One region of the Pseudoxanthomonas sp. genome, then DNA from elsewhere that is predicted to be linked to it. Evidence: riboswitches for the same ligand, from Rfam matches in the RefSeq annotation. Region 1 holds a riboswitch; each other region holds the start of a gene.
The links. A riboswitch is a leader RNA that binds a small molecule or an ion and turns the genes downstream of it on or off. The one in region 1 is predicted to bind cobalamin.
Positions count from the first base shown of each region.

Region 1 (7,485 bases):
CTCAACCGCGACCTGGAGATCAAGGACGTGCCGGGCTTCGTGCCGCAGACCCCGATCCGCTGGGGCAACAGCGCGCCGGGCCGGGCCGACCTGCCGGGCGGTGATCGCCCGCCGCGCCGCCACGACCGGCGCCCGCATGGCGAGGCCCCGCGTCGCGCCCATGCCGGCCCGAAGCAGCACGGCGCCCCGCGTCCGGGCGGCAACGGCAATGGCCGTCGCGCAGGTGGCGGCGGTGCCGGTGGCCAGCGTTCCAGCCAGCCGCGTCGCGCTGACTGAGCCTGAAATCGCCGGCGTGGTCCGTTTGCGCGGACCACGCCGGCATTCGAGAATTCATCCATGGATATCTTCAAGGTCTTCACCCTGGAAGCCGCGCACCGCCTGCCCAACGTGCCCGAGGGGCACAAGTGCGCGCGCCTGCACGGCCACTCGTTCCGCATCGAGATCCACCTCTCCGGCCCGCTGGACCCGCACACCGGGATGGTCATGGACTTCGCTGACGTCAAGGCGGCCTTCAAGCCGATGTACGACCGCCTGGACCATCACTACCTCAACGACATCGAGGGCCTGGACAATCCGACCAGCGAGCGCATCGCCGAGTGGATCTGGGACCACCTCAAGCCGGCATTGCCATTGCTGAGCCAGGTGGTGGTGCACGAGACCTGCACCGCCGGCAGCCGCTACCGCGGCCCGGCCGCAAACTGACGAAGCAACAGCAGAAGGGGCCGCCAGGCCCCTTTCTCGTTCAGGGCGACCGCCCCCCCTGCAACGACCGTTCGTCGGCCATCTTCGACCTACGTTGCATTGCAGCAAAACCACGGGTATGCTGCGTCGCAACATCACTCCCGCAAGAAAGCACGCGGCAGGGATGGCAGAGATCCCGCGTCGGCGCACCGCGCCACGCACCCCGAATTTGTGTGGGTCCCTCCCCCCGCACAAATCCAAGCCCGACAGGTCCCTCCCCCTGTCGGGCTTTTTTTTGGAAAAAATTCCAGCGCCACCTCATCGTCCGGGCAGCTTCAGTTCGAGTACTCAGGCCATCTTCCTCAGTCGGCACGCGGCCCCTGTTCGAACGCCTCCCCACCCGGACTGGGTGGACATCCCTTGATCGGCCAGCCCGGTTGTAACCGCGCGCAGCGTAGAATCGTGCACATGTCATTTGCCAGCCAGACCCTCTCAGGGACCAAGCCCGAGCAGTACGCGCAGCTGTTGGAGCAGGCGCGCGGCCTGATGTACGGCGAAGCCGACCGCATCGCCAACGCGGCCAACCTCTCGGCGCTGCTGTTCAACGCCCTACCCGATTTCAACTGGGCCGGCTTCTATTTCTACGACGGCACCGAACTGGTCGTCGGCCCGTTCCAGGGCCTGCCGGCCTGCGTACGGATCCGGCTCGACAAGGGCGTCTGCGGCGCCGCCGCCACGACCCGCCAGACCCAGCGCGTGCATGACGTGGAGGCCTTCCCCGGGCACATCGCCTGCGATGCAGCCTCACGCTCGGAACTGGTGGTGCCCCTGGTCAAGGACGGTGCCCTGATCGGCGTACTGGACATCGACAGCCCACTGGTCGGCCGTTTCGACGAAGACGACCAGCGCGGCCTGGAAGCCATCGCCGCGGCGTGGATCGAAGCACTGCGATGAGCACCACGCAGCTGCGCAATATCGGACCCAAGTCGGCCGCGTGGCTGCGGCAGGTCGGGCTGCGCACTGAAGAAGACCTCCGCGCCGTCGGTGCGGTCGATGCCTTCATGCGGGTCAAGCGCGCCGGCTTCCGGCCCAGCCTCAACCTGCTGTATGCGCTGGAAGGCGCGTTGCGCGGCTGCCACTGGCAGGAAGTGCCCGAATCACGTCGCCAGGAAATGGTGCAGGAAGCCGAAGCCGCCTCAGCCGCCCTACCGCCGCCGCGTGGCCGCCCGGCCGCCGCACCGGTGACCACCACCAACCACGGCAGCAGTGACGAGGGCGGCAGCGCGCCGTCGTTCGATTTCCTCGACAGCCCCGGCCGCGACGAAGACTGACCGCCTGATGCCGCGCTGCGGCAGGTGATCGCGTACACTCTGCGCCGCTTTCAGGTGACCCAATGCGCATGTCGTCGCGCCGCGGGTTGAAACGGGAAGCCGGTGAATCCCTCGCGGGGTGATTCCGGCGCTGCCCCCGCAACGGTAAGCGAGTCATGCCAACGCATCGGCCACTGTGCGCAACACGCACGGGAAGGCGCGACGGCGGAAGTATCCACTTCCAGCTCGCAAGCCCGGAGACCGGCCTTCAAGCACGGATCATTCCCGATCCATCACCGGTTGCGATGCGGAGGGCGTCGCGCGTGCCGCGCCGCCTGTCCGCGTGCGCAGTCCGCCTGCATCCTTCGTTCGCGATTTCTCCCGCCTTCCATGCGCGCGGGGCGCGCGACGGAGTCTTGAACACCATGAAGTACACCCTGCTTTCCCTGGCCATCGCGCTGGGCCTTCCCGCCATCGCCTCGGCGCAGACCGGCGACGATGCCGCCAACCTGGACCAGGTCTCGGTCACCGCCACGCGTACCGAAGTCGCCGTCCAGGACAGCCTGGTGCCCGTGCAGGTCATCTCCCGCGAGGAGATCGAACGCAGCCAGGCCACCTCGCTCCCCGACCTGCTGGCCGGCCGCGCCGGCATCAACATCGCCAACCAGGGCGGCCCGGGCAAGCTGACCAGCGTGTTCCTGCGCGGCACCGAATCGGACCAGGTGCTGGTGCTGGTCGACGGCGTGCGCCTGGGCTCGGTCACCTCCGGCCTGGCCGCATTCCAGGACCTGCCGGTCTCGCAGATCGACCATATCGAGATCGTGCGCGGCCCGCGTTCCAGCCTGTATGGCTCGGAAGCCATCGGCGGCGTGATCCAGATCTTCACCCGCACTGGCGGCAAAGGCCTGAACACCTACGCCCAGCTGGGCTTCGGCAGCAACAACCTGCGTAACCACAGCGCCGGCTTCAGCTACCGTGGCGACCGCGGCTGGCTGTCGGCCAACGCCGCCTACCAGGAAACCGACGGCATCAATGCCTGCAACGGGTCGGCCACGCTGTTCGCCGGTTGCTATGTCGACGAACCCGACCGCGATGGCTACCGCAACACGTCCATCGGCGTGCGCGGCGGCATCAACGTCACCGATACGCTGAGCCTGGAAGGCAACTTCCTCAACGCCGACAGCCTCAACGAATACGACGGCAGCAGCTACGTCGGCAACGAGGCAGAAAACCTGCAGCGCGTGGCCGGTGGCAAGCTGCTGTGGAGCCCGTCCGACGCCTTCCGCCTGACCGTGCAGGCCGGCCGTGCCGACGACCAGGCGGACAACTACTACGCCGATGCCAGCACCGGCACCCGCAGCTTCGTCAGCACCTTCGATACCCGTCGCGACACCGCCTCGGTGCAGGGCGACTACACCTTTGCCGAAGGCCAGGTCATCACGCTCGGCGGCGACTGGTTGAACGACCAGGTCGTCAGCACCACCGCCTACGATGTGGACAGCCGCGACAACACCGGCGTGTTTGCCGAGTACCAGGGCACGTTCGGCGCGCAGTCGGTGCAGGCCTCGGTGCGCAATGACGACAACGAGCAGTTCGGTTCGCACACCACCGGCAGCCTCGGCTACGGCTTCGGCTTCGGCAATGGCTTCAAGTTCACCGCCAGCGCCGGCACCGGCTTCAAGGCACCGACCTTCAACGACCTGTACTACCCGGGCTTCAGCAATCCGGACCTGAAGCCGGAGAAGAGCAAGTCGCTCAACCTGGGCCTGGCCCAGTACGGCCAGGGCTGGAACTGGACCTTCAACGCCTATGAAACCCGCATCGACGACCTGATCGGCTACGACACCGCCTACAACGTGGTCAACGTGGACAAGGCCAAGATCCGCGGTGCCGAGCTGACCGGTTTCGTTTCGCTGTACGGCGTGGACATCAACGCCCAGATCAGCCACACCGACCCGCGCAATGACGGCGACGACAGCATCAACAAGGACAACTGGCTGGCCCGCCGTGCGCGTGACACCGCGCGCCTGGACCTGGATTACGCCATCGGTGATTTCCGCATCGGCCTGACCGGCACCGGCACCGGCCATCGTTTCGACGATGCGGCCAACACCGTGCGCCTGGCCGGCTATGGCACCCTGGACGTGCGCCTGGAATATGCACTGAGCAGCGACTGGACCCTGCAGGCCAAGGCCGCCAACGTGTTCGACAAGCAGTACGAAACCGTGCAGTGGTTCAACCAGCCGGGCCGCGAGTACACCGTCAGCATCCGCTGGCAGGCCAAGCAGCAGTAAGTTTTCCGCTACATGAAAGAAGAAAAAGCCGGCAGCGATGCCGGCTTTTTCTTTGAGCGGAGAGACCTCGGGACGGCGCCTGTGCCGACATGACTGCAACGAAATGCATCCATGACCGTCGTCATCCCCGCGAACGCGGGGACCCAGCGACTTGATCTTCATACAAGCAACGTCACTGGCCCGCTTTCGCGGGACTTTCAACAGCCGAAGCGCCTTAAAACAGCCGAAGCGCTTTAAAACAGCCGAATGGCTGGTCATGGCTGGTCATGGCCAGTAACGACGGTCAGGAGAAATCGCGCGCAGGCCTGACTAATCGGCACCAAGCCGATTCAACGGAATCCGCAGGTACGACACACCATCGTCTTCCGCAGGCGGCAGCCGACCGCCGCGCAGGTTGACCTGCAGCGCAGGCAGGATCAGGCGTGGCACCGGCAGCACCGCATCGCGCGCCTGCCGGCGTGCGACGAAGTCGGCCTCAAGCGCATCGCCGCCAACATGCACGTTATGCGCACGCTGCTCGGCCACGGTGGTCTGCGTGGTCGCCGGCTTGGCCTCGCCCGGATAGTCGTGGCACAGGAACAGGCGCGTCTGCGGCGGTAGCGACAGCAGGCGACGAATCGAGGCATACAGGCGCGCGGCATCGCCGCCGGGGAAGTCCGTGCGCGCCGTGCCCGCGGCCGGCGCGAACAGCGTGTCGCCGATGAACACCGCATCGCCGATGCGATAACTCAGGCTGTCATCGGTGTGGCCCGGCGTGGCCAACACCTGCGCCTGCAGCGTGCCGATGGCGAATGCATCGCCATCGTCGAACAGCCGGTCGAACTGACGACCATCGGCCACGAATTCATCGCCCCAGCCGAACAGTGCCTTGAAACGCTGCTGCACCTGGACGATGCCGCAGCCGATCGCCACCGGCGCACCCAGCGCATCGCGCAGGTAACCGGCCGCGCTCAGGTGATCGGCATGCGCGTGGGTTTCCAGGATCCATTGCACGTCCAGGCCCTGCTCACGCACGGCCGCCAGCAATACATCGGCCGACGTCGTGGAGGTGTGCGCGGCAGCCGCGTCGTAATCCAGCACCGGATCGATGATGGCAGCCGCGTGGCTGGCCGGGTCACGGACCAGGTAGGTGATCGTGCCGGTGGGTGCATCGAAGAACGACTGTACCTGCGGCGTCGCGTCAATCTGTGTCATGCAATCTCCTTGCGCCGCGAACGAGGCTCAGGCCGCCTGCAGCAGGTCGGGGAACGCGTCGATCACCTGGCGCGCACCTGCGGCATCCAGATCGAGCGACTTGCGGTAGCCGTAGCGCACCAGCACCAGTGGCACGCCCGCATTGTGCGCGGCCAGTGCATCGCTTTCCGAATCACCGACCATCAGGCAATCCTTCGCATCCAGGCCGAACTGCCGGCACAGGTGCCACAGTGGCTCCGGCGCAGGCTTGCGCTGCGGCAGCGTATCGCCGCCGACGATGCCGTCGAAGTAATGCAGCAGGCCGCGCGCTTCCAGCAGCGGGCGCACGAACTGTTCGGGCTTGTTGGTACACACCGCCAGCTTGATGCCCTGCGCGTGCAGCGCAGCCAGCGTGCCTTCCACGCCCGGATAAGCCAGGCCATCCAGTGCGGTGTCGCCGTAATGCTTGAGGAAGCCGGGCATCACCGTGTCGATGTCCACCTCGCTGCCGGCCGCACGCATCGCATAGGTGATCAGTTGGCGCGAACCTTCGCCAATCCACTGGGTGATCTGCGCGAGGTCGTAGTTGGGCAGCTGCCAGTCGGTGAGCGTGCGATTGACCGCCTGCGCGATGTCCGGTGCGCTGTCGACCAGGGTTCCATCCAGATCGAAGATCACCAGCGGGTACGGGAAAGACAACGGCATGCTCCAGGCAACGTGGGAAGCGGCATTCTAGCTGCTGCCCGCAGGCGGCCTTCAGCCGGCGCGTGCGGCAGCGGTGTCCGGCGTCAGTGCCTCCAGCACGCGGCAATCGGCGATGCGGCCGCCCGGGCAGGCGCCGATCATGTGTTCCAGTTCGCCCTGCAACGCCTGCAGGTCACGCACCTTGCGGGCGATGTCGTCCAGGTGCACCTGCACGGCGGCATCCACCGAAGCGCAGGCGTCTTCGCGATGTGCGGCCAGCTCAAGCAGCGCGCGCACCTGTTCGATCGAGAAACCCAGTTCGCGCGCGCGCCGCACGAAGCCCAGGCGCTGCGCGTCGGTCCCGGCGTAGTGGCGGTAGTTGCCCTCCGAACGCAGCGGCGCGGCCAGCAGGCCGATCTTTTCGTAGTAGCGGATGGTCTCGGCCTTGGTCCCGGTGCGCTGGGCCAACTGGCCGATGGTGAAGGTGGCCGTCATCGCTTGACCCTCTAGTGGCTACAGGGTTGATAAAGGCTTCCGCCGCGACTTTCAAGCCCACCGCGCCGCCGGAGACCCCATGGACCATTGCTGCAGCCACAAACGCATCGAACTGGAAGCCCTGGCCCGCCAGGCGGCGCAGCGGCGCGTGCTGGTGGCGGTGATGGCGATCAACCTGGCGATGTTCGTGCTGGAGTTCGGCGCCGGCGTGGTGGCCCATTCCAGCGCGCTGCAGGCCGATGCGGTCGACATGCTGGGCGATGCGGTGGTCTATGCGCTAAGCCTGTACGCGGTGGACCGTGGTGCGCGCTGGGAAGCGGGCGCGGCGCTGGCCAAAGGCCTGCTGATCCTGGCGTTCTTCGTGTTCATCGTGTTGGAGATCGTCGTGAAAGTGCAGCAGGGCGTGCCGCCGTCCAGCGGCCTGATGCTGGCCTTCGGCATGCTGGCATTGGTCGCCAACGGCGCCTGCCTGGCGTTGCTGTGGCGTTTCCGCAGCCTCAACCTCAACATGAAAAGCACCTTCGAGTGCTCACGCAACGATGTGATCGCCAACGTTGGCGTCTTGATCGCTGCCGGCGCGGTGGCGCTGACCGGAACGGGCTGGCCGGACATCGTGGTGGGCGCGGTGATCGCGCTGCTGTTCCTGCGCTCGGCCCTGCGCGTGATCGGCGAAGCCTGGCCGGCCTGGCGGGCTTCGGCCGCTGCCCGCTGACCGGATCGACATTGTTCAAGCCCGTATCGGATGCCTAGACTCGCCCCGCCCATGATCCACCTCGCCCGCCGCCTCCGCCGTGTCCTGCGCCTGCCCGCGCTGGTGCTGCTGTTGCTGGCCACACTGGCCAATCCGG
Region 1 is NZ_CP114978.1:2,112,952-2,120,436, forward strand. It holds gene O8I58_RS09105 (DEAD/DEAH box helicase) at 1-276, shown strand, start outside; gene queD (6-carboxytetrahydropterin synthase QueD) at 337-702, shown strand; gene O8I58_RS09115 (free L-methionine (R)-S-oxide reductase MsrC) at 1,150-1,635, shown strand; gene O8I58_RS09120 (TfoX/Sxy family protein) at 1,632-2,012, shown strand; cobalamin riboswitch at 2,048-2,276, shown strand; gene btuB (TonB-dependent vitamin B12 receptor) at 2,417-4,285, shown strand; gene O8I58_RS09130 (MBL fold metallo-hydrolase) at 4,595-5,479, opposite strand; gene O8I58_RS09135 (phosphoglycolate phosphatase) at 5,507-6,163, opposite strand; gene O8I58_RS09140 (MerR family transcriptional regulator) at 6,215-6,637, opposite strand; gene O8I58_RS09145 (cation efflux transmembrane domain-containing protein) at 6,717-7,349, shown strand; gene O8I58_RS09150 (hypothetical protein) at 7,401-7,485, shown strand, end outside.

Region 2 (7,485 bases), 670 kb from region 1:
CTAAGCTTCAGCTTACGCAGACCGTACCGTAAACCGACACAGGTGGGTAGGATGAGAATTCTCAGGCGCTTGAGAGAACTCGGGTGAAGGAACTAGGCAAAATAGCACCGTAACTTCGGGAGAAGGTGCGCCTCTTCTGGTGAATAGCTGGGGGAGGCCGAAGTGACCAGGCCGCTGCGACTGTTTATCAAAAACACAGCACTCTGCAAACACGAAAGTGGACGTATAGGGTGTGACGCCTGCCCGGTGCTGGAAGGTTAATTGATGGGGTCAGCCGCAAGGCGAAGCTCTTGATCGAAGCCCCAGTAAACGGCGGCCGTAACTATAACGGTCCTAAGGTAGCGAAATTCCTTGTCGGGTAAGTTCCGACCTGCACGAATGGCGTAACGACAGCGGCGCTGTCTCCACCCGAGACTCAGTGAAATTGAAATCGCTGTGAAGATGCAGCGTTCCCGTGGCAAGACGGAAAGACCCCGTGAACCTTTACTATAGCTTTACATTGAACGTTGAGTTCGTCTGTGTAGGATAGGTGGGAGGCTATGAAACTGTGGCGCTAGCTGCAGTGGAGCCATCCTTGAAATACCACCCTGATGTGCTTGACGTTCTAACCTAGGTCCGTTATCCGGATCGGGGACCATGTATGGTGGGTAGTTTGACTGGGGCGGTCTCCTCCCAAAGAGTAACGGAGGAGCACGAAGGTACGCTCAGCGCGGTCGGACATCGCGCACTGTGTGCAAAGGCATAAGCGTGCTTGACTGCAAGATCGACGGATCAAGCAGGTACGAAAGTAGGTCTTAGTGATCCGGTGGTTCTGTATGGAAGGGCCATCGCTCAACGGATAAAAGGTACTCCGGGGATAACAGGCTGATACCGCCCAAGAGTTCATATCGACGGCGGTGTTTGGCACCTCGATGTCGGCTCATCACATCCTGGGGCTGTAGTCGGTCCCAAGGGTATGGCTGTTCGCCATTTAAAGTGGTACGCGAGCTGGGTTCAGAACGTCGTGAGACAGTTCGGTCCCTATCTGCCATGGGCGTTGGAGATTTGAGAGGGGCTGCTCCTAGTACGAGAGGACCGGAGTGGACGAACCTCTGGTGTTCCGGTTGTCACGCCAGTGGCACTGCCGGGTAGCTATGTTCGGAAGCGATAACCGCTGAAAGCATCTAAGCGGGAAGCGCGCCTCAAGATGAGATCTCCCGGGACACAAGTCCCCTAAAGGAACCATCAAGACTAGGTGGTTGATAGGTCAGGTGTGTAAGTGCAGTAATGCATTGAGCTAACTGATACTAATGATCCGTGTGGCTTGACCATATAACCTCAAGTGGCTTCGGGCTTAACCCGATGACCAACTTAACCTCGACAACACGTGTCGATGGCATCAAAACGAACTCACTACGTCACAAGTAAATACGCGAGTCAGGCGCTCAATCCAGCTTCAACGGATAGCGACGCTCCAACTGTCTCCCTGGTGAAATTAGCGCTGTGGTCCCACCCGTTCCCATCCCGAACACGGAAGTGAAACGCAGCTGCGCCGATGGTAGTGTGGCTTAAGCCATGCAAGAGTAGGTCATCGCCAGGGCCTTACCCCAGAACCCCGTAGATCGAAAGATCTGCGGGGTTCTTCTTTGCCCGAAGCAAAAGGGCGCCCAGGACTCGGCACTGGCAAAAGCTGGCGCGAGTTAATACGGAGACGCTGGCATTAATGCGCGGCTCGGGCGCTACAACCTGCCACGGACTACGGGGCAGGGGATGAAGATCTCAGCCGCGGCATCGAGCTCGCGCTGCACGCGCGGGCTGTGGAAGCATTCGAAGTCGTCGAAGGCATCGCTCCTGGCACTGCCCAGCGCCAGGTAATGTGGCCGATGGACGCGCTAACGTTTGAGCCGTCCGGCGCTACTCAGGCTCCTTGTAGCCCGATCCGCTGGGGCAGCAGCAGTGCTGGCGGTGCTTTGATCCATACGCTCGCCATCCAAAGCCCAGCGTTCCGGCTTCCAAACATGTATTGCCCAAAGCCTCCACAGATCGAAGTTACTGCGCGGACGGAAGCGTGAGTGCCCGTTTGTCAGGAGATGGATCTGTCTCAGTTTCCGGTTTGACCGGCGCTTGGTTGCGGCCGAGCAGGTTGTACCAGTGATAGCGCGCGATACCGAGCCACTCGATCGTGGCCAGGTCGCTGATCAGCAGGTTGTAGCTGTTGGGGAACCAGGACGGAAACGGTGCGGTGTAGTCGCTGCGCGCGGGGGCCGGATGCAGTCCGAAGTGTGCGAAGTACAGCAGGCTTCGACGCATGTGCAGTCCGGAAGTCACGAGGACCAGCGGGCCGTGATGGGTCGCTGCCAGCAGTCGGGCGGTGTACCTGGCGTTCTCCCAGGTGTTCCGCGAAGCGTTCTCCTTGATCACCGCCTCGGCCGGGACGCCGGCTTCTTCCAGCAGCGAGGCGTACAACTCGGCCTCCGTCTTACCCAGGCCGGCCGGATCCCCACCTGAGACCAGAACGCTGCAGCCATCCGTGGCCCGGGCGCAACGGTCGTAGAGCTGCACCGCACGCAGGATGCGGCTATAGGCCAAGGATTGTGGCTCGACGTCGCCTTCGTGGGGCAGCTTCTGCATGCCCATGCCGAGCAGCACGATGACCGAATCCGGCTGCCAGGCGATGCTGCGCGCGGTCTGCCCCCGCTGGGTGAAATCGACGATCCAGCCCGTCAGCACGCCGTTGCCGAGCAGCCAGAACGCGGTCAACCCGGACAGGCCCACGATACGCGCCGGCCACGGGCTGCGAAGACGTGACAACAGCAGGACGACCACGACACCAAGTGCAAGCAACAGCAGGGACATCGCGTGCGTCCGAAGAGAAGGAGACGCGCATGGTTGCAGATCGGTGCGACCGTCTTCCATGTCATGCGTGCAAGAAGCGATGACCGGGAGAAGCGGCCTCGCAGCGGCGGAGATCCCGGCCGCGCTTCGAGGCAAACATGGAAGGCCAACCTCGGCGCTGCTTGACCCACGAACGGCGCCTGCGTATCGTGCGCGGGTCGTGGTTTCATCGCTTCATCCCAATGAAGCGATGGATTAAACGGGAATCCGGTGACGTTCGCCCAGGCCCAGCCTGTTCGCACCATTCCGGAGCTGCCCCGCAGCGGTTATTGGAAACGACCTTCGCCATCTGCACTGGCTTCGCCCACACGGCGCGGCTGGGAAGCGGCGGACAGTAGGCGACGCGCCCCACGCGTCCTGTCCATGAGCCCGAAGACCGGCCACGACCGGCAGGCCTTTCATGCCTGTCCGTTTCGACCTGGTGCTTCTCGCGGGAGAAGCGAGGGCGCATGACTCCGCGGTCCGCGTGGAGCCATCTGCTTGTGCCTGTCCCGCTGGAAGACCGGTTCGCCCGCGGGGGCGAAGGTCGCTGGCGTGGCAGTCGTACGGGCAACCGGGCGCCTGGCGCGCGGTTCCTTCGTTCCTCAATGCCCAACGCAATGAGGAAACAACATGACACGAGTGACCAACCTGGGCTTCCCGCGCATTGGCGCGCGGCGTGAGCTCAAACACGCCCTGGAAAGCCACTGGCGTGGCGAATCCAGCGCCGACCAGTTGCAACAGACCGCCCGCGAACTCCGCGAACGCCACTGGAAGCGGCAACGCGCCGCCGGCGTCGACCTACCGCCGAGCAACGACTTCAGCCTGTACGACCAGGTCCTGGATACCGCGCTGTTGTTCGATGCGGTGCCGGCGCGTTACCGCCCGGTGTTCGAAGCCGACCCACTCGCCGGCCAGTTCGCGATGGCGCGCGGCTACCAGCGCGACGGACTGGACCTGCATGCGCTGGAAATGACCAAGTGGTTCGACACCAACTATCACTACCTGGTGCCGGAGCTGCAGGCCGGGCAGGTGTTCACGCTGCGCGGCGACAAGCCGGTAGCCGAATATCTGGAAGCCAAGGCGCTGGGCATCCAGACGCGTCCAGTGCTGATCGGGCCGGTGACCTTCCTGCACCTGGCCAAGACCACCGATGGCAGTGATCGCTTCGCACTGCTCGACCAGCTGTTGCCGGCCTACGCCGCGCTGCTGTCGCGCCTGCATGCGGCGGGCGCGGAATGGGTACAGATCGACGAACCCATCCTGTCGCTGGACCTCACCCCGCAGGTGCAGGACGCGCTGCGCCACGCCTACGCACTGCTGTCGCACGCGACCCGGCCCAAGCTGCTGCTGGCCAGCTATTTCGGCCCGCTGGGCGAAAACCTGCCGCTGGCCACCGCACTGCCGGTCGATGGCCTGCACCTGGATCTGGTCCGTGCGCCGGAGCAGCTCGACGACGTGTTGAAAGCTCTACCCGAGGACCGCGTGCTGTCGATTGGTGTGGTCGACGGCCGCAACGTCTGGCGCGCGAACCTGGACAACGCATTGCTGCTCGCGCGCTACGCCGCGGGCCACGTGGGCGGCGACCGCCTGTGGCTGGCGCCGTCGTGCTCGCTGCTGCATGTGCCGGTGGACCTGGCCCAGGAAAAGCAGCTGGATGCCGAACTGCGCAGCTGGCTTGCGTTCGGCGTGCAGAAACTGGAAGAGCTGCGCACGCTGGCCGATGCACTTGATGGCAGCATTGATGCCGAGCCGCGTCTGCAGCAGGCGCGCGATGCGCTGGAAGCACGCCGTCGTTCGCCGCGCGTCCACAATCCGCAGGTCGCCGCGCAGCTGGCGGCATTGCCAGGCGATGCCGCCAGCCGCCGCTCGCCGTATCCGGTGCGGGCGCAGGTGCAGGCCGCACGCTTGAAGCTGCCGCGCTGGCCGACGACGACCATCGGCTCATTCCCACAGACGCATGAGGTTCGCCATGCGCGTGCCCAGCATAAGAGCGGCAAGCTGTCCGATGCCGACTACGAGTTCTTCCTGGCGGCCGAGACGCAGCGCTGCGTGCGCGAGCAGGAAGCGCTCGGCCTGGACGTGCTGGTGCATGGCGAGTTCGAACGCAACGACATGGTCGAATACTTCGGCGAGCAGCTCGAAGGCTTCGCGTTCACCAAGTTGGGTTGGGTGCAGAGCTATGGCTCGCGTTGCGTGAAGCCGCCGATCATCTTCGGTGACGTGAGCCGCCCGGCACCGATGACGGTGTACTGGTCGCGCTATGCGCAGTCGCTGACGCAGCGGCCGATGAAGGGCATGCTGACCGGACCGGTGACGGTGCTGCAGTGGTCGTTCGTGCGCGATGACCAGGCGCGGTCGCAGACCTGCCGGCAGATCGCGCTCGCGCTGCGTCACGAAGTGCTGGACCTGGAAGCGGCCGGCATCGGCGTGATCCAGATCGACGAGCCCGCGCTGCGCGAAGGCCTGCCGCTACGACGTTCCGACTGGGCCGCGTATCTGGCCTGGGCGGTGGAAGCGTTCGGCCTGAGCGCCGGTGGCGTGGCCGATACCACGCAGATCCACACCCACATGTGCTACGCCGAGTTCAACGACATCATCGATGCGGTGGCGGCGATGGATGCCGACGTGATCTCGATCGAGACCTCGCGTTCGCGCATGGAACTGCTGGATGCATTCGTCCAGTTCCGTTACCCCAACGCGATCGGACCGGGCGTGTATGACATCCATTCGCCGCGCGTGCCGGACACGACCGAGATGGTGGCGTTGCTGGAGAAGGCGCGCGGAGTGATTCCGGCCGAGCAGCTGTGGGTCAACCCGGATTGCGGGCTGAAAACCCGGGGCTGGCCGGAGACCAAGGCGGCGCTGGCCGCCCTGGTGCAGGCGGCGCGGCAGTTGCGCGCCGAGTGCGCGCAGGCCGCCTGAGCCAACGCGACGGGTCCGGCCGCTGCGCCGGGCCCGTCGATGCAACGGAGTCCACCATGGAACACACGACAAACCCCCGCCAGCGCCTGGTCCTGCCACAGGGAGACCGGCTGCTGCTGCATTCCTGCTGCGCGCCCTGTTCGGGCGAGGTCATGGAAGCCTTCCTGGCTTCGGGGATCGACTACACGATCTACTTCTACAACCCCAACATCCATCCGCAGAAGGAATACCTGCTGCGCAAGGAAGAAAACATCCGCTTCGCCGACGCGCACGGAGTGCCGTTCGTCGATGGCGACTACGACACCGACAATTGGTTCGCCCGGGCCAAGGGCATGGAGAACGAACCCGAGCGCGGCATCCGCTGCACCATGTGTTTCGACATGCGCTTCGAGCGCACCGCGCTGTATGCGCATGAACATGGCTTCCCGGTGATGACCAGTTCACTGGGCATCTCGCGCTGGAAGAACATGCAGCAGATCAACGATTGCGGCCAACGGGCCGTGGCGCCCTACCAGGGCCTGCTGTACTGGGACTACAACTGGCGCAAGGGCGGCGGCAGCCAGCGCATGATCCAGATCAGCAAGCGCGAGCAGTTCTACCAGCAGGAATATTGCGGCTGCGTGTACTCGCTGCGCGACACCAACCGCCACCGCCGCGCGCAGGGCCGCGATCGGATCCAGCTGGGCGTGCTGTATTACGGAAGCGACACGCCGGAAGAATGAAGCGTGCCTTCAGCGCGGGACTGGCCCCAGCAGGCTGACCGAGATGACACCGTCGGTATCGCCCAGCGCATCGGCGACTTCAAGCAGACGCGCGCGCTCGATGCCGGGCGGGCAGCGCACGTCCACCTGGTCCTCGCAGTCGTCATGCCGCTTGAGCACCATGCGCCGCACGGGGAGCTGCAGGTCGGACAATGCCGTTTCCAGCTTCGCCAGTGCCGAGCCGCGCGACAGCGTGATCCGCAGGCCAGTGGCCGGCGCGCTGCGCTTCTGCAGATAGCGACGCTCGATGGGCTTGAGCAGTGCCAGGATGCTCCACAGCAATACGGTGGCCATGATCGCGGCGGCATACAACCCACTGCCCGCCGCCAGGCCAATCGATGCCACTGCCCACAGCCCGGCCGCGGTAGTCAGGCCGCGGATGACCTGTTCGCGTTGCAGGAACAGGATGGTGCCCGCACCTAGGAAACCCACGCCACTGATCACCTGCGCGGCGATGCGCGATGGGTCCAGCACCACATGTGGGCTGGTCAGTACGTCGCTGAAGCCGTATTCGGACACGATGATCGCAAGCGACGCGCCGACGCAGACCAGCATGTGCGTGCGCAGGCCGGCGGTCCATTCCAGGCGACCACGGTTGGCGCCGATGATGCCGCCCAGGGCCGCGGCCAGCAGCAGCCGCAGCGCGATGTCCCAGGTCGTGACCATGCGATTTCCTCCAGCGGCGCCCGCGGCGATGCGGCATGCAGGTGCGAGCAAGGCGACAGAGTCTAGGCCTGCCTTGGTCAAGGCGGTTTCAAGATGGGCACGCATGCTTGGATGCGATGCGGCGACTTGAGGCCTGATCGGGCAGTCGATAGGCTCGCGGCTCGTTTGAAGAGAGATCCACATGACTGCTTTTTCCGCCGACACGGCGCTGATCGTCATCGACCTGCAGCCGGACTTCATGCCCGGTGGCGCGCTGGCCTGTTTCGAAGGCGATGCGATC
Region 2 is NZ_CP114978.1:2,779,289-2,786,773, reverse strand. It holds rRNA gene O8I58_RS12065 (23S ribosomal RNA) at 1-1,311, shown strand, start outside; rRNA gene rrf (5S ribosomal RNA) at 1,465-1,579, shown strand; gene O8I58_RS12055 (YdcF family protein) at 2,029-2,835, opposite strand; cobalamin riboswitch at 3,019-3,274, shown strand; gene metE (5-methyltetrahydropteroyltriglutamate--homocysteine S-methyltransferase) at 3,487-5,778, shown strand; gene O8I58_RS12045 (epoxyqueuosine reductase QueH) at 5,835-6,500, shown strand; gene O8I58_RS12040 (MgtC/SapB family protein) at 6,510-7,205, opposite strand; gene O8I58_RS12035 (nicotinamidase) at 7,387-7,485, shown strand, end outside.
Region 2: it holds a riboswitch for cobalamin, as region 1 does, so the genes downstream of both, metE (5-methyltetrahydropteroyltriglutamate--homocysteine S-methyltransferase) here and btuB (TonB-dependent vitamin B12 receptor) in region 1, are expected to answer to the same signal.

Region 3 (7,485 bases), 650 kb from region 1:
TGGTGCTGTCGGTCAGGTCACCTTCCAGCACGGCCATGCCGGCTTTTTTGTTCTCGCTGTAGCGGTCGTAGTAATAGTCGCGGTCGGTCCAGGCGCCGACCCAGCGGCTGCGGAAACGGCCATCCCTGGTCAGCGGCACGCTCACGTCGGCCTGCACGCGCTTGAAATCCCAGCTGCCGGCGCTGGCGGTGACCGACGCATCGAACTCGCGGCCCGGGCGCTTGCGCAGCAGGTTGACCGTGGCCGAGGGAATTCCGGCGCCGCTGAGCAGGCCGTTGGCGCCACGGATCACTTCGATGCGGTCATAGAAGGCGGTGTCGTATTCCTGGTTGGTCGAGCCGCTGTAGGTCGGCAGGCTGTCCACCTGGAAGTCGGTGATCTGGAAGCCGCGCGCGTAGTACAGCGGGCGCTGGGTGTCGTAGAAGGACACGTTGACGCCGGTGACGTTGCGCATCACGTCGTTGATGCTGAACATCGACTCGTCTTCCAGACGCTGCAGGCCGATCACGCTGACCGACTGCGGCGTGTCCTGGATGCTGATCGGCAGGCGCGTGGTGGTGGACGGCTCGACCCGATTGCCGGTGACCTGCACGTTGCCCAGGGTCTTGGGCGCATGGCGTTTTGTTTCGGTGTCGCTGTCTTCATCGGCAGCCAGCGCGGGCAGGGCCAGCACGCCCAGCGCGAGCAGCAGTGCCGTGGCCAGCGGTGAGCGGAACAGCGCGGCAGGCGCGCGCGGGAGAGCGGAGGCGGTCATGGGGATCTCGATGCGCAGGCAGCAGGGGGCCATGACCGACGCAAGGCGCGGCGGACGGTCACGATGAGCAGAGGGAGGGCTGGCCCAGGCTGGGCTGGCACCGGTCTGGACGACCGGGTGCGAGGCGTCATGCAGACGCTCGCGGCGCGCAAATGTAAATGACTCTCAAATGACGCGCAAGACACAGACTGCGATGCGGCGTCATCGATTCCCGCAGGAATCCCGCAGGCAGACGTCGCTGGTGACCTGCCTTCAGCCCAGGCCGGTATCCATCACCATCATCAGGCAGAAGCCCAGGGTCAGGCCGATGGTGGCTGAGGTCTCGTGGCCGTTGCGGTGCGATTCGGGAATGACCTCGTGGCTGACCGCGAACAGCATCGCCCCGGCCGCGAACGCCAGGCCCCACGGCAACAGGGTGGAGAACGCGCCGACCGCCAGCGCCGCGACCAGCGCGCCGACCGGCTCCACCAGTCCCGACAGCACGCCAATCAACACCGCGCGGCTGCGGCGCACGCCGGCGGTGGCCAGCGACAGTGCGATCACCAGGCCTTCGGGGATGTCCTGCAAGGCAATGGCCATGCTGAAGGGTTCGGCATTGGCCATGCCCGAACCCGACGCCACGCCCACCGCCATGCCCTCGGGAATGTTGTGCAGGGTGATGGCCAGCACGAACAGCATCACCCGCGGCGGCAGCCACTCGGCCAGCTGTCCGGCGACGCTGCGGGTGGTGTGGCCCTCCTGGTCCAGGTGTGCATGCGGCACCGCCCGGTCCATCAGCAACATCATCGCCACGCCCAGGCAGATGCCCACGCTGATCACCAGGCCGGCGCCGACGCCATCGAAATGTTGCTCCCTGGCAGCCTGCAGCCCCGGCACGATCAGCGAAAACGCGGTCGCCGCCAACATCACCCCGGCGCCGAAGCCCATCAGGCAATCGGCCAGGCGTTGCGGAATGCGGCCGATGGCCAGCACCGGCAGCGCGCCCAGCGCCGTGGCGCCGGCACAGATCAGGCCATCACGCATGGCCTGGCGCAGGCCGGGCTGCACGTCCCAGTGCGCCACCACCGCCTGCACCAGCCAGGCGCCGAGCAGGGCGGCCAACGCCAGCAGCAGGAATGGCGCGGCGCGGCGCAGGGTGGAGTGACCGGGGGAAAAAGCGTTGTCGTGCATGGCGGACTCTTCGTGGACGGGACGCGGAAGGGGTGCCGTCACCGCCGGTCGGCGGAAGGTGCCTGCGCAAGATCGGACACCGGCAGGCAAGGGCGCGTCAACTCCCCGGCAACCCGCAGCCATGGTCACGGGGTGCGGGTGATGCTCCACGGCGAAAACCCGTGGAACGCCCATGGCATCTGGACATGTCGAAAACTCACTACATTTAGCGTTGACGACCGGGAATGACCCCACTATCTTGGGGCCGTCGGTTCCGCGGGCGTGCTTGCCCACGGATGAAAAGGGAAGTCGGTGCGGCCTGTAGGGCCTAGGCCGACACTGCCCCGCAGCGGTAATTGGGAACGACTTCGTCATAAAAGCACTGGGGCCTGCATGGCCCGGGAAGCGGCGGAGGAGGAGAAGGCCTGGCCTTCATGCCCATGAGTCCGAAGACCTGCCGACAGCCGCGCGCAAGCACAACGCGCGGTGCCGGCCGAGGAGTCTCCGAGGGGAGATGGCTGGCGAAGCAGGCACCGTCGCCGGTACACCCGTGCGTCGCGGCGCTTGCGACGCCGCCTTCCCACACTCGAACACCAACGCCGTTCCACGCCTGCTTAGGGACAGGCGCGGGGTGTGCACCACGCATGGAGAACCAACTCGTGACCCAGACCGATACCGCCGCGGCTGCGCGCCCGGCCGATGCAGAATTCCTGCTGACCTCGCCGCCGACCGCGACCGCGATGCGCGTGAAGAAGCGCAACGGCGGCGACGAGGCCGTGGACCTGAACAAGATCGTGCGCGCCATCCAGCGCTGCGCCGAAGGCCTGCATGCGGTCGATCCGATGCGCGTGGCCACCCGCACCATCTCCGGCCTGTACGACGGCGCCACCACCCAGGAACTGGACGAACTGTCCATCCGTACCGCCGCGCTGCTGATCGGCGAAGAGCCCGAATACGGCCGCCTGGCCGCGCGCCTGCTGGCCAACTTCATCGCCAAGGAAGTCTCTGGCCAGGAGATCCATGCCTTCTCGCAGTCGATCAGCCGCGGCCACGAAGTGGGCCTGATCAACGACCGCCTGCTGAACTTCGCGCAGACCAACGCGCGCAAGCTCAACGATGCGATCGACATCAACCTGGACAAGGAGTTCGAATACTTCGGCCTGCGCACGCTGTACGACCGCTACCTGCTGCGCCACCCGCACACCCGCAAGGTGATCGAGACCCCGCAGCAGTTCTTCCTGCGTATCGCCAGCGCGCTGAGCGAAGACGTGCCCGAAGCCCTGGCGCTGTACCAGCGCATGGGCAACCTGGACTACCTGCCGTCCTCGCCGACGCTGTTCAACTCCGGCACCACCCACGAGCAGCTGTCCTCGTGCTTCCTGCTGGACTCGCCGCAGGATTCGCTGGAGTCGATCTATTCCAAGTACGGCGACATCGCCCAGCTGTCCAAGTTCTCCGGCGGCATCGGCGTCAGCTACACCCGCGTGCGTGCGCGCGGCTCGCTGATCAAGTCGACCAACGGCCATTCCAACGGCATCGTGCCGTGGCTGAAGACGCTGGATTCGTCGGTCGCGGCTGTGAACCAGGGCGGCAAGCGCAAGGGCGCGGCCTGCGTGTACCTGGAAACCTGGCACGCCGACCTGGAAGACTTCCTGGAGCTGCGTGACAACGCCGGTGACGACGCCCGCCGCACCCACAACCTCAACCTGGCCAACTGGGTGCCGGACCTGTTCATGCAGCGCGTGGAAGCCGATGCGCAGTGGTCCATGTTCGATCCCAAGACCACCCCGGAACTGACCGACCTGTACGGCGAAGCCTTCGAGCGCGCCTACCTGCAGGCCGAAGCCCAGGGCAAGGCCTCCAAGACCATCTCCGCGCGCAAGCTCTACGCCCGGATGATGCGCACCCTGGCCGAGACCGGCAACGGCTGGATGACGTTCAAGGACAAGTGCAACAAGGCGTCCAACCAGACCTTGCGCGCCGGCAACGTGATCCACCTGTCCAACCTGTGCACCGAAATCCTGGAGGTCACTTCCAACGACGAGACCGCGGTGTGCAACCTGGGCTCGATCAACCTGGGTCGCCATTTCGACGCCCACGGTGACTTCGATTTCGAGAAGCTGGCCGAGACCGTGCGCTTGGCCGTGCGCCAGCTGGACCGCGTGATCGACCTGAACTTCTATCCGATCGAAACCGCGCGTCGCGGCAACCTGCGCTGGCGTCCGGTCGGCCTGGGCTGCATGGGCCTGCAGGACGTGTTCTTCAAGAAGCGCCTGGCCTTCGACAGCGCCGAGGCGCGCGCGATCTCCAACAAGATCGCCGAGACCATCTACTTCCACGCGCTGGAAACCTCGTGCGAACTGGCCCAGGAACGCGGCAAGCATCCGTCCTTCGCCGACACCCGCGCGGCCAACGGCGAGCTGCAGTTCGACGCCTGGAACGTGGTGCCCGACGACGCCGCGCGCTGGGATGCCCTGCGCGAGCGCATCAAGACCCACGGCCTGCGCAACTCGCTGCTGATCGCCATCGCCCCGACCGCCACCATCGCCTCCATCGCCGGCTGCTACGAGTGCGTGGAGCCGCAGGTGTCCAACCTGTTCAAGCGCGAGACGCTGTCCGGCGACTTCCTGCAGGTCAACCGCTACCTGGTGGGCGAGCTGAAGAAGCTCGGCCAGTGGACCCCGGAAATCCGCGACGCCATCAAGCTGGCCGAAGGCTCGATCCAGGGCATCGCCGAGATCCCGGAAACGCTGCGCCACATCTACCGCACCACCTGGGAAATCCCGATGCGCTCGCTGATCGACATGGCCGCCGGCCGTGGCGCCTTCATCGACCAGTCCGCCTCGCTCAACCTGTTCATGGAAAGCCCGAACATCGGCGCGCTGTCCTCCATGTACATGTACGCGTGGAAGCAGGGCATCAAGACCACCTACTACCTGCGTTCGCGTCCGGCCACCCGCATCGCCAAGGCCACCATCAGCCACGGCGCCAGCGAAGCCCCCAAGCCGGTGTTCACCCCGGACGAAGCGGTCAGCTGCTCGCTGGAAAACCCGGAAGCCTGCGAGGCCTGCCAGTAAGACCCATCACGCCGCTTTCTTTTTGGAAAGCGGCGCGGTCGGCGCGCGATGCGCGCTGATCCTGATGTTCATCCGGCGCGCCGCACGCGTGCTTTTTCAAAGCAATACCGAACACAAGCGAGAAACCCATGTCCGCCCAACCCCGCCAGATGCTGCTCGATCCCGGTTTTGAACTGACCCTGCGCCCGATGCGCTATCCGCAGTTCTATGACATGTATCGCGACGCGATCAAGAACAGCTGGACGGTGGACGAGATCAACTTCCAGATCGACATCACCGACCTGCACGACAAGATGACCCCGGCCGATCGCCACCTGATCCACCGGCTGGTCGCCTTCTTCGCCACCGGCGATTCGATCGTGTCCAACAACCTGGTGCTGAACCTGTACCAGCACATCAATGCGCCCGAAGCGCGCATGTACCTGTCGCGCCAGCTGTACGAAGAAGCGCTGCACGTGCAGTTCTACCTGACCCTGCTGGACAACTACCTGCCGGACCCGGCCGAGCGCATCAAGGCGTTCGCCGCGGTGGAGAACATCCCGTCGATCAAGAAGAAGGCCGAGTTCTGCTTCAAGTGGATGGACACCATCCAGGACCTCAGCCGCCTGGAAACGCGCGCGCACCGCCGCCAGTTCCTGCTCAACCAGATCTGCTTTGCCGCGTGCATCGAAGGCCTGTTCTTCTTCGCGGCCTTCGCCTACGTGTATTACTTCCGTTCGCGCGGCCTGCTGCCGGGCCTGGCCTCGGGCACCAACTGGGTGTTCCGCGACGAGAGCTGCCACATGAACTTCGCCTTCGAAGGCGTGCGCGTGGTGCGCGAGGAAGAGCCGGACCTGTTCGACGATGAGATGAAGCAGCAGGTCTACGCGATGCTGGAAGAGGCGATCGAATGCGAGCTGCAGTTCGCCGAGGACGTGCTGTCCGGCGGCGTGGCCGGCATCTCCACCCGCGACATGCGCCAGTACCTGCAGCACTGCGCGGACAACCACTTCGCCAAGCTGGGCATGGAGCGCAAGTACAACGTGCGCAATCCGTTGCCCTTCATGGAGCTGCAGGACGTGCAGGAGCTGACCAACTTCTTCGAGCGCCGGGTGTCGTCCTACCAGGTCGGCGTGCAGGGTGAAGTCGGGTTCGACCACGCGTTCTGACCTGCGGGACTCGCGGTGTCGGTCGGGCAGCATTGTCCGGCCGGCTGGAGGACAATGGCGCGTGCCGTGCACCCGCGCACGCCTAGTTTCCGGAGACCCCCACCATGTCCGAAGTTCCCACCACCGAGGCCCGGCCGATCGAGGCCCGCCTGCTGCACATGGTCTTCCCCGACCACACCAACCACCTGGGCACGCTGTTCGGCGGCCAGGCGCTGGCGTGGATGGACATGGCGGCCTTCATCGTCGCCTCGCGCTATGCGCGCACCACCGTGGTCACGGCGCGTTCGGAACAGGTCGACTTCAACCAGCCGATCCACAAGGGTGATCTGGTCGAAGTGATCGCCACCATCGTCAAGGTCGGCCGCAGCTCGATGAACGTCGATGTGGAAGTGGTCACCGAGGACCTGCTCAGCGGCGAACGCAAGCTGTGCACGCGCGGGCGTTTCGTGATGATCGCGCTGGACCCGCTGGGCCGGCCGACCGCTGCGCCGGCGCTGCCGGTGAATGCTTAGCGCGACTTGCTCTGGCGAAGCGCACGGATGCGCGCTGGTGGCTGGAAGGTGTCGGCGCGCGCCTCGGCCCAGAACTGCTGGAACACCGCGTGTTCCGGGATGTTGCCGTTGAGCAGCGCGGCGGGTTCGACGAAGCGGTAGAGCGTGGCCAGCGAACGGATCTCCACCGGCGAGATCCGGCGCACGATGTGCTCTGGACCCAGTTGCGAAGGATCATCCAGGCCGGCCGCGCTCAACAGCTCGCCCAGCGCCCGCAAGGTGTTGGTGTGATACAGGTGCACGCGCGTGGCCTTGTCGGTCACGTCCAGGTGCCGCCAGCGTTTGGGGTCCTGGGTGGCGATGCCGGTCGGGCAGCGGTCGCTGTGGCAACTCAGCGACTGGATGCAGCCCAGCGAGAACATGAAGCCGCGCCCGGCATTGCACCAGTCCGCGCCCATCGCGATGGTGCGGGCGATATCGAACGCACTGGTGATCTTGCCGGCCGCGCCCAGCTTGACCTGCTCGCGCAGCGACAGCCCGACCAGGGTGTTGTGGACCAGCATCAGCGCCTCGTTCATCGGCACGCCCATGTGATCGACGAACTCGACCGGCGCCGCGCCGGTGCCACCTTCGGCCCCATCGACCACGATGAAATCCGGTAGCAGCCCGCTCTCGTGCATGGCCTTGGCGATGCCGAACCATTCCCACGGATGGCCGATGGCCAGCTTGAACCCGACCGGCTTGCCGCCGGACAGCTCGCGCAGGCGTGAGACGAACTGCAGCAGCTCCAATGGCGTGGAAAACGCGGAGTGACGCGACGGTGACACGCAATCCAGGCCCATCGGAACCCCGCGCGTGGCGGCGAT
Region 3 is NZ_CP114978.1:2,758,987-2,766,471, reverse strand. It holds gene O8I58_RS11990 (TonB-dependent siderophore receptor) at 1-754, opposite strand, end outside; gene O8I58_RS11985 (ZIP family metal transporter) at 1,007-1,924, opposite strand; cobalamin riboswitch at 2,156-2,380, shown strand; gene O8I58_RS11980 (ribonucleoside-diphosphate reductase subunit alpha) at 2,548-4,980, shown strand; gene O8I58_RS11975 (ribonucleotide-diphosphate reductase subunit beta) at 5,109-6,128, shown strand; gene O8I58_RS11970 (acyl-CoA thioesterase) at 6,233-6,640, shown strand; gene O8I58_RS11965 (FMN-binding glutamate synthase family protein) at 6,637-7,485, opposite strand, start outside.
Region 3: it holds a riboswitch for cobalamin, as region 1 does, so the genes downstream of both, O8I58_RS11980 (ribonucleoside-diphosphate reductase subunit alpha) here and btuB (TonB-dependent vitamin B12 receptor) in region 1, are expected to answer to the same signal.